3 regions of the Streptomyces sp. NPDC007875 genome follow, and region 3 is predicted to be linked to each of the others. Evidence: riboswitches for the same ligand, from Rfam matches in the RefSeq annotation. Region 3 holds a riboswitch; each other region holds the start of a gene.
What was found. A riboswitch is a leader RNA that binds a small molecule or an ion and turns the genes downstream of it on or off. The one in region 3 is predicted to bind thiamine pyrophosphate.
Positions count from the first base shown of each region.

Region 1: it holds a riboswitch for thiamine pyrophosphate, as region 3 does, so the genes downstream of both, thiO (glycine oxidase ThiO) here and thiC (phosphomethylpyrimidine synthase ThiC) in region 3, are expected to answer to the same signal.
Region 2: it holds a riboswitch for thiamine pyrophosphate, as region 3 does, so the genes downstream of both, ACFYOY_RS00195 (thiamine ABC transporter substrate-binding protein) here and thiC (phosphomethylpyrimidine synthase ThiC) in region 3, are expected to answer to the same signal.

Region 1 covers NZ_JBIADZ010000004.1:338,284-341,532, forward strand. Annotated here, with positions in the region: gene ACFYOY_RS10855 (FAD-dependent oxidoreductase) at 1-1,038, opposite strand, end outside; TPP riboswitch at 1,597-1,710, shown strand; gene thiO (glycine oxidase ThiO) at 1,792-2,982, shown strand; gene thiS (sulfur carrier protein ThiS) at 2,979-3,179, shown strand; gene ACFYOY_RS10870 (thiazole synthase) at 3,187-3,249, shown strand, end outside.
Region 2 covers NZ_JBIADZ010000001.1:51,453-54,701, reverse strand. Annotated here, with positions in the region: gene ACFYOY_RS00205 (phosphatidate cytidylyltransferase) at 1-515, shown strand, start outside; gene rlmN (23S rRNA (adenine(2503)-C(2))-methyltransferase RlmN) at 588-1,694, shown strand; TPP riboswitch at 1,768-1,872, shown strand; gene ACFYOY_RS00195 (thiamine ABC transporter substrate-binding protein) at 1,868-2,941, shown strand; gene ACFYOY_RS00190 (iron ABC transporter permease) at 3,037-3,249, shown strand, end outside.
Region 3 covers NZ_JBIADZ010000002.1:299,020-302,268, reverse strand. Annotated here, with positions in the region: gene ACFYOY_RS05085 (SsgA family sporulation/cell division regulator) at 1-113, shown strand, start outside; gene ACFYOY_RS05080 (YibE/F family protein) at 292-1,719, opposite strand; TPP riboswitch at 1,791-1,908, shown strand; gene thiC (phosphomethylpyrimidine synthase ThiC) at 1,901-3,249, shown strand, end outside.

The DNA of each region.
Region 1 (3,249 bases), on a different contig from region 3:
GGCGTACTGCACGAAGCGCCCGAACTGCTCGGACCAGAAGTACGGCACCGGGTCGTAGACCGCGCCGGGGAAGTGGGCGGCCGTCCGGCTCCCGACCACATTGGCGGCGACGGTGCGCGGCCCCTGCAGCGCGTTGTCCCAGTGGTGCACCAGCAGCCGCGTGCCGTAGCGGGCGGACGGGAAGGAGGCGCAGTCGCCGACCGCGTAGACGTCCGGCGCTGAGGTGCGCAGCCGGTCGTCGGCGGCGACGGAGCGGTCCTCGGCCAGCTCCACGCCCGAGCCCGCCAGCCAGTCCGTGGCCGGCCGGGCCCCGATCCCGACGACCACCGCGCCCGCCCGCAGCCGGGTGCCGTCGCCGAGCAGCAGCCCGCTCTCGTCCACGGAGGCCACCCGGGCGCCGGTCACCAGCCGGGCGCCGTAGTCTTCGTACCAGGCCGCCATGGGGGCCGCGACCTCGGCCGGGAGGGCGCCCGCCAGCGGCCGGTCCGCGGCCTCGACGACGGTCACGGCGCAGCCCGCCTCGCGCGCCGCCGTGGCGAACTCCGCACCGATCCAGCCCGCCCCCACGACCGCGATCTCGCGCTGCCGGGCGAGCACCGGGCGCAGCCGCACCGCGTCGTCCAGGGTGCGCAGCAGATGGACGCCGGGCACGCCCTCGCCGCCCGGCAGCGGGACCGGCTCGGCGCCGGTGGCGATCACCAGGACGTCATACGGAAGCTGCCCGGTCGCGGTCTCGACGAGCCGCTTGTCCGTGCGGAGCCCGGTGACCTGGACGCCGAGCCGCAGCGCGACGCCGAGCCCGGCGAAGTCCACGTCGAGCGTCGATCCCTCGGCCTTACCGAGCAGCACGGCCTTGGACAGCGGCGGCCGGTCGTAGGGCTGGTGGGTCTCCGCGCCCAGCAGGACGATCTCCCCCGTCCAGCCCTGTTCGCGCAGCGCGACGGCGGTCTGCACCCCCGCCATGCCCGCTCCGACGATCACCACCCGCTGTTCGCCGCCGCCGCTCGAGGACGGCTTCGTCGTCGTCTCATCGCTCACACGATCACTGTATTGCGGCTGGTGGGGCGGACCGCAGAGGGCGAGGGGAGATCTCGGGCACAGAGGGGAGGGGTGGGTGGGGGTGATTTCCGGCCCGCCTTGGCCCCGTGGGGGCTGGTGGGGCCCGGTGGGGGTGCGCTCGGCTCCCGGCGGGGTGCGGCTCGGCTCCCGGCGGGGTGCGGCTCGGCCCTCGCCCTGAGTCCTGCTCGGCCCCGCGCTGGGCCTGCTCGGCTGCCGCTGGGGCTTCGAGCGAGACCTGGGGTGGCGGTCGGACAGCGGATGCGGGCCTGTGGGCGCCTACGGCGGGTGGTCCCCCACCCCGCCCCTTCCCGGAACGAAGGAGCTCCGCCCCCTCGACCCCCGCCGGGGCTCCGCCCCGGACCCCGCTCCTCAAACGCCGGAGGGGCTGGAGTTGCCGGAAGCGCCGGGAGCTGAGTTGAGGCGTCGGAGGGGCTGGGGTGGGGTGCCGGTGGGGTTCGGGGGAACGCGGTGCGGGCTTGTTGTGTGGGGGGTGACCGGTCTTTCGGGGGGTTCGGGGCTCGTACTAGGGTGGCGGGGCAGAGCACTCGCGGGAGCCCGGACGTACCGGGCTGAGAGGGAGGCTGAAACGGCCTCCGACCGTACGAACCTGATCCGGGTCATGCCGGCGAAGGGAGGGGCAGCGTGTCCACGCACGCACCAGGTCACGACGATGGACCACACACCTCAGGGCTTGGCGGTGAGCCGCCCGACGGGCGCTACGACGCCCTCGTCATCGGCGGCGGCATCATCGGCCTGGTCACGGCCTGGCGGGCGGCCCAGCGGGGGCTGCGCACCGCCCTCGCCGACCCGGCACCCGGCGGCGGAGCCGCCTGGGTGGCGGCGGGGATGCTGGCTGCCGTCACCGAGCTTCATTACGGCGAGCAGACCCTGCTCGGCCTCAACTTGGCCTCCGCGCGCCGCTATCCGGACTTCGTGGCCGAGCTGGAGGAGGCGAGCGGACAGGACGTGGGACACCGTGCGTGCGGCACGCTCGCCGTGGCGTTCGACGCCGACGACCGCGCCCATCTGCGCGAGCTCCACACGTTCCAGCAGGGGCTCGGGCTGGAGTCCGAATGGCTGACGGGGCGTGAATGCCGCCGCCTGGAACCGATGCTCGCGCCGGGCGTCCACGGCGGGCTGCGCGTCTCCGGCGACAACCAGGTCGACCCGCGGCGGCTGACGGCGGCGCTGCTCACCGCGTGCGAGCGGGCCGGGGTCGCCTTCCACCGCGCCCGCGCGGAGCGGCTGCTGCTGGACGGCGACCGCGCCACCGGGATCGAGCTGACCGGGGGCACGCACCTGGCCGCCGAGCGGACCGTCCTGGCCGCCGGCAGCCTCAGCGGACGGCTCGCGGGCGTCCCCGACGGCGTCCTGCCGCCCGTACGACCCGTCAAGGGGCAGGTGCTGCGGCTGTCGGTGCCCGAGCGGTACGCGCCGTTCCTCTCCCGGACCGTACGGGCCGTGGTGCGCGGCGGGCCGGTCTACCTGGTACCGCGCGAGAACGGCGAGCTGGTCATCGGCGCCACCAGCGAGGAGCTGGGCTGGGACACCACGGTCACCGCGGGCGGGGTGTACGAACTGCTGCGGGACGCCCATGAGGTGGTGCCCGGCATCACCGAACTGCCGCTGGTGGAGACCTGCGCCGGGCTGCGCCCCGGCTCCCCCGACAACGCCCCGATGCTCGGCCCGACCGCGCTGCCGGGGCTGCTGCTGGCCACCGGCCACCACCGCAACGGCGTCCTGCTCACCCCGATCACCGGCGATGTCATGGCCGAGGCACTGACGAGCGGAGAACTCCCGCCGGAGGCCCGGCCGTTCACCCCACGGCGCTTCGCGGCCCCCTCGGACGGCGGGGCAGCCCCGACCGTCCCCGCCGCCGCCCCCGCAGCCGCGCCCACCCCAGCACAGGAGCAGCACCCATGACCGTCTCCGTCAACGGCGAGCCCCGCGAGGTCCCGGACGGGACCACCCTCGACCGGCTTGTCGCGACCCTCACCCAGGCGCCCTCCGGCGTCGCCGCCGCCGTCAACGAGACGGTCGTCCCACGCACCCAATGGCCCGCGACCCCGCTCGGCGACGGTGATCGCGTCGAGGTCCTCACCGCGGTCCAAGGAGGCTGATCCACCCATGGCTCCCACCCCGACCACCACGACCACCACGCCCGTCACCACCGCCGCGAACACCCCGAAC
Region 2 (3,249 bases), on a different contig from region 3:
AGCCGCCCGACAACTATCTCAGGGATGTCACCGCGGGCGTCTTCGCCGCCTTCTACGTGCCGTTCCTGGCCACCTTCGTGGCACTCATGCTCGACACCGAGGACGGCCCGTGGCGGGTCCTCACCTTCCTGCTGCTGACCGTGGTCAGCGACACGGGGGCGTACGCGGTGGGCTGGCGCTTCGGCAAGCATCCGCTGGCGCCGCGGATCAGCCCCGGCAAGACCCGCGAGGGGCTGCTGGGCGCGGTGACCTTCGCGATGGTCGCGGGCGCGCTGTGCATGCAGTACCTCATCGACGACGGCGTTTGGTGGCAGGGCCTGCTGCTCGGCCTCGCCGTCGCGGTCAGCGCGACCCTGGGCGACCTCGGCGAGTCCATGATCAAGCGGGACCTCGGCATCAAGGACATGGGCAAGCTGCTGCCCGGCCATGGCGGGATCATGGACCGGCTCGACTCGCTGCTGCCCACCGCGCCGGTGGTGTGGCTGCTGCTGGTGATCTTCGTGGGCGGCGGCTGACGACGCCGGCCCACAGGCCCCGCGCCACACATGGCGCGGGGCCCTTCGTACGTCTGCGACACTGGGTGAACCATGCCTAAGCCCGGAGAACTCACCTTCGTCGCGCCGCGTGGGGCCAAGAAGCCCCCGCGGCATCTTGCCGACCTCACACCCGCCGAGCGCCGGGAGGCCGTCGCCGCCCTCGGGGAGAAGCCCTTCCGGGCCAGTCAGGTGTCGCGTCACTACTTCGCGCGCTACGTCGACGACCCCGCACAGTGGAGCGACATACCGGCCGCCGCGCGCGAGAAGCTGGCCGCCGGGCTGCTGCCGGAGCTGATGAGCGTGGTGCGCCACATCAGCTGCGACGACGACACCACGCGCAAGACCTTGTGGCGGCTCTTCGACGGCACGCTCGTGGAGTCCGTTCTGATGCGCTACCCGGACCGGGTGACCATGTGCATCAGCTCACAGGCGGGCTGCGGGATGAACTGCCCGTTCTGCGCCACCGGCCAGGCGGGCCTGGACCGCAATCTGTCCACCGCCGAGATCGTGCACCAGATCGTCGACGGGATGCGGGCCCTCCGCGACGGTGAGATCCCCGGTGGGCCGGCCCGGCTGTCCAACATCGTCTTCATGGGCATGGGCGAGCCGCTGGCCAACTACAACCGCGTCGTCGGCGCCATCCGCCGGCTCACCGACCCCGAGCCCGACGGCCTCGGCCTTTCGCAGCGCGGGATCACCGTCTCGACCGTCGGCCTCGTGCCGGCGATGCTGCGCTTCGCCGACGAGGGGTTCAAGTGCCGGCTCGCGGTGTCGCTGCACGCGCCCGACGACGAGCTGCGCGACACCCTCGTGCCGGTCAACACCCGCTGGAAGGTGCGCGAAGTCCTGGACGCCGCGTGGGAGTACGCGGAGAAGTCCGGCCGCCGGGTCTCCATCGAGTACGCGCTGATCAAGGACATCAACGACCAGGCGTGGCGCGCCGATCTGCTCGGCCGGCTGCTCAAGGGCCGCCGGGTGCATGTGAACCTCATTCCGCTGAACCCGACGCCCGGCTCCAAGTGGACGGCGTCCCGGCCCGAGGACGAGAAGGCGTTCGTGGCAGCCCTGGAGGCCCACGGGGTGCCGGTGACCGTCCGGGACACCCGTGGCCAGGAGATCGACGGGGCCTGCGGGCAGCTGGCGGCTTCGGAGCGCTGACGACCGGCTGATACGGTGCCTGAGCATCGTTGCATCATGTGATCGTCGTAAAAGTGAACATCCGCACAAATGAACATTCCGACAGGGGAGCGCTCAGAGCGCTGAGAGTGCGGCACGGCCGCAGACCCTCGGACCTGATCCGGGTCATACCGGCGTAGGGAGTCAGCATCATCATGAACAGCCAGCTTCGGCGTGCCATCTCAGCCGCCCTCCTCGGCTCACTGGCCTTGGGCGCGCTCGTCGGCTGCGGCGAGGAGTCCAAGAGCGGCGCGGACTCCAAGACGGTCACCCTGGTCACGCACGACTCGTTCGCGGCATCCAAGGCGGTCCTCAAGGAGTTCACCAAGGAGACCGGCTACAAGGTGCGGGTGCAGGCCGGGGGCGACGCGGGAGCCGCCGTCAACCAGGCGATCCTGTCCAAGGGCCATCCCCAGGGCGATGTGTTCTTCGGCGTCGACAACACCCTGCTGTCCCGGGCGCTCGACAACGACCTGTTCACCCCTTACACGGCGAAGGGCCTGGACAAGGTCCCGGCGGCCCTTCAGCTCGACCGGGCCGAGCACCGCGTCACCCCCGTCGACTTCGGCGACATCTGCGTCAATTATGACCGTAAGTACTTCGCCGACAAGAAGCTGGCGCCGCCTCGGACGCTGGAGGATCTGACCAAGCCCGCCTACAAGAACCTCCTCGTCACAGAGAACGCGGCCACCTCGTCCCCCGGTCTCGGCTTCCTCCTCGCCACGGCCGCCAAGTACGGCGACGACGGCTGGAAGGGCTACTGGAAGAAGCTGCGGGCCAACGGCGTCGAGGTTGTCGACGGCTGGGAGCAGGCGTATTACGACCGGTTCTCCGGCTCGGCCGGCGGCGGCAAGGGCGACCGGCCGCTCGTCGTCTCCTACGCCTCGAGCCCGCCCGCCGAGGTGGCCGACGCCAAGGCCAAGCCCGCCAAGGCCCCCACCGGGGTGGCGACGGGCACCTGCTTCCGGCAGGTGGAGTTCGCCGGGCTGCTGAACGGCGCGGGCAACACCAAGGGCGGCAAGGCGCTACTGGACTTCCTGCTGAGCAAGCGGTTCCAGGAGGACGTCCCGCTGAACATGTACGTCAACCCGGCGCGCGAGGACGCCAAGTTGCCGGAGCTGTTCACCCGGTACGGGGCCAGGATCGCCGACTCGGCCACCCTGGCACCGCAGAAGATCGCCAAGAACCGTGAGCCGTGGGTCAAGACATGGTCCTCGCTGGTCCTGTAGAGCCCCGCGAGAACCGTAAGACGGCCGACGGCCACCGTAAGGCCGACAGGGCAGACGGCGGCGGCCGTCGCGCGCTCGCCCTCCGGCTCGCCCTGATGGCGGTGCCGCTCGCCTTCTTCGCGGTCTTCTTCGCCTATCCCGTAGCGGCCATCGTCACCCGGGGGCTGCGCGTCGGCGGGCAGTGGCGGTTCGGCCGGATCGCCGAGGTGGTGACCGACCCGGCGACGCTGGACGTCCTGTGGTTCACCTGCTGGCAGGCGGTCGCGTCGACCACCCTCACGCTCGCGGTCGCGCTGCCCGGCGCCTAT
Region 3 (3,249 bases):
ATCGGACGGACCGGGTGGTGCCTTTCGGCCAGGAGCCGGCGGCCTGCGATCCGGCCGGCGATCTCGACGCCGAACTCCACCGCATCCTGGCCGAGGACCGGTACGCGGGCTGAGGGCCGGATACGCGGCGGCGGGCCGAGGACCGGTGTGCCGCGGCCGAACCGTCCGCCATCACCGAACCGGCCGGATGACCGAGCCGGCCGGGCGGCGTGCCCGGGGGGCTGAGGTTCTCGTCGCACAACGGCTCGTCGTGCCTCCACCCGGCGGCTCGGCGCGCTGTCGCCCGGCCGCTCAGCGCGTCTTGGGTCGGCGCCGCCGCCCGCGTCCGCCCCGGCCGGTCCGGGCTTCCTGGGTGCCGCCCGCGTCGGCCCCTCGCTCCGGGCCGCCGTCCACCGCCTGGGTGCGGTCCGCGGAGACCACGAGCACGGCCAGCGCCGTGGTCACCGGCACCGAGGCGACGAGCCCGATGCTGCCCACCAGCGTCCGTACGATCTCCTCCGCGACGATCTCGCTCGTGGCGACCGTGCCCACACCGCTGTCCGCGATGGAGAACAGCAGCAGCAGCGGAAGCGACGCGCCCGCGTACGCCAGCACCAGCGTGTTCACGACGGAGGCGATGTGGTCCCGCCCGATCCGCATCGCCGCCCCGTAGAGCCTGCGCCGGGACGTGGTCGGGTCCGCGGCCCTCAGCTCCCACACCGCCGAGGTCTGGGTGACCGTCACATCGTCCAGCACGCCCAGCGAGCCGATGATCACGCCCGCGAGCAGCAGCCCGCGTATCTCGATGTTCGGATAGAGGCCGTGCACCAGCCCGGTCTGGTCGTCCGTGTTCCCGGTCAGGCTCGCCCAGGCGATGAACAGCGAGCCCAGCACCCCGATCAGCAGCAGTGACACCAGTGTGCCGAGCACGGCGACCGATGTACGGGCCGTCAGCCCATGGCACATATAGAGCGCGAGAAGCATGATCGCGCTGCCCCCGACGACCGCGACCACCAGCGGATTGGAACCCTGGAGTATCGCCGGGAGGATGAACAGCGTCAGCACCCCGAAGCTGATCGCCAGCGCTACCAGGGCGAACACCCCGCGCAGCCGCCCCACCACCACGACGGCGAGCGCGAACAGCCCCGCCAGCAGCGCCATCGGCATCGACCGGTCGACGTCGGACACGGAGTACTGCAGGTCCTTGGGCGCCTTGGGGGCGTACGCCAGCTTCAGTTCCTGCCCGGCGCTGAACTGACGTGAGGCGTTGGGCTGGACGATTTCGGGGAAGGTGCGGCCTTTGTCCTTGCCCGAGGTGACCTCGATGGTGGCCTTCTCGCAGACGCTCTTCTTCCCGCCCTGCCCGGGGGTGCCGTTCTGGGCGGCGCTGTCCTGGCCGGGCTCGGTGGGCGCCTGCGGCTGGGCGTTGACGTCGGCGCAGCTCACCTCCTCGACCTTCACCACCCGTCCGGCGACCGTCTGCTGGTCGAAGCCGAGACCGCTGCGGCCGCTCGCCTTGTGGTCGGGCGTGCCGCCCGGCCAGAGCACGATCAGACCGGCGACGACGGCGACGGCGAAGGGGATGAGCACCGCCGCGATGATCTTGCGGAGGCGGGCGGAGACGGGAGCGGCGGGGCCATGACCGTGGGAGTGGCCGTGGGAATGGCCATGGCCCTGGTCGTGCGCCTGATCGGAGGGGCGGGGCTGCTCGGGCGGGTGGTCCTGCTGGATGGCGGTCACGGTCGCATCATCGCAAGAGGAGTGGGCCCCCTGTTCAGCACTGTGGATAAACCGTTAGCGTGGGCACGAACCTTTGCAATCGCGGGAGCTCGGAGCACCGGGCTGAGAGGGCGCTGACGCTGACAGCTGCGCCGACCGCTGAACCTGTTACCGGGTAATGCCGGCGTAGGGAGTGGGTCTCATGACTCAGCAGGATGCACCATCGCGCGCCGAGAACGCCGAATTCGGCTGGCATAAGGGATATGTCGCGGGTTCGCGCCCGGACCTTCACGTCCCGGTCCGCCGAGTGCACCTCACCAACGGCCAGGACGTGACGCTGTACGACACCTCCGGCCCGTACACCGACCCCACCATCGAGACGGATGTCCGCCGTGGCCTTGCGCCGCTGCGGCAGAACTGGATCGTCGCCCGCGGCGACACGGAGGAGTACGCGGGCCGTCCCGTCCGCCCCGAGGACGACGGGATCAAGCACACCTCGCCCCGCGGGGGGCTGCGCAACCTCGACGCGGTCTTCCCCGGCCGCCCACGCCAGCCGCGGCGCGGCCGCGCGGGCGTCCCCGTGACCCAACTCGCGTATGCGCGGCGGGGCGAGATCACGGCGGAGATGGAGTACGTGGCGATCCGCGAGAACGTCTCCCCCGAGGTGGTCCGGGAGGAGATCGCGGCGGGCCGCGCCGTCCTCCCGGCCAATGTCAACCACCCGGAGATCGAGCCGATGATCATCGGCAAGCGGTTCCTGGTGAAGGTCAACGCCAATATCGGCAACTCCGCCGTCACCTCCTCGATCGAGGAGGAGGTCGAGAAGATGACCTGGGCGACCCGCTGGGGCGCCGACACGGTCATGGACCTCTCGACCGGCCGCAACATCCACACCACCCGCGAGTGGGTGCTGCGCAACTCCCCGGTCCCCATCGGCACCGTGCCGCTCTATCAGGCGCTGGAGAAGGTCGACGGCAGGGCCGAGGAGCTGACCTGGGAGATCTACAAGGACACGGTCATCGAACAGGCCGAGCAGGGCGTCGACTACATGACCGTCCACGCCGGCGTCCGGCTGCCGTACGTCCCGCTGACCGCCCGCCGCAAGACCGGCATCGTCTCCCGCGGCGGCTCCATCATGGCGGCATGGTGCCTCGCCCACCACCAGGAGTCCTTCCTCTACACGCACTTCGAGGAGCTGTGCGAGATCCTCGCGGCGTATGACGTCACGTACTCACTGGGCGACGGACTGCGCCCGGGGTCGATCGCCGACGCCAACGACGAGGCGCAGTTCGCGGAGTTGCGCACGCTCGGCGAGCTCAACCGTATCGCCAAGGAACACGGCGTCCAGACGATGATCGAGGGCCCGGGCCATGTCCCGATGCACAAGATCAAGGAGAACGTCGACCTCCAGCAGGAGATCTGCGAGGAGGCCCCCTTCTACACCCTGGGCCCCCTCACCACCGATATCGCCCCCGCCTACGACCACATCACCTCGGGCATCGGCGCCGCGATGATCGCCTGGTGGGGCACGGCGATGCTCTGCTACGTCAC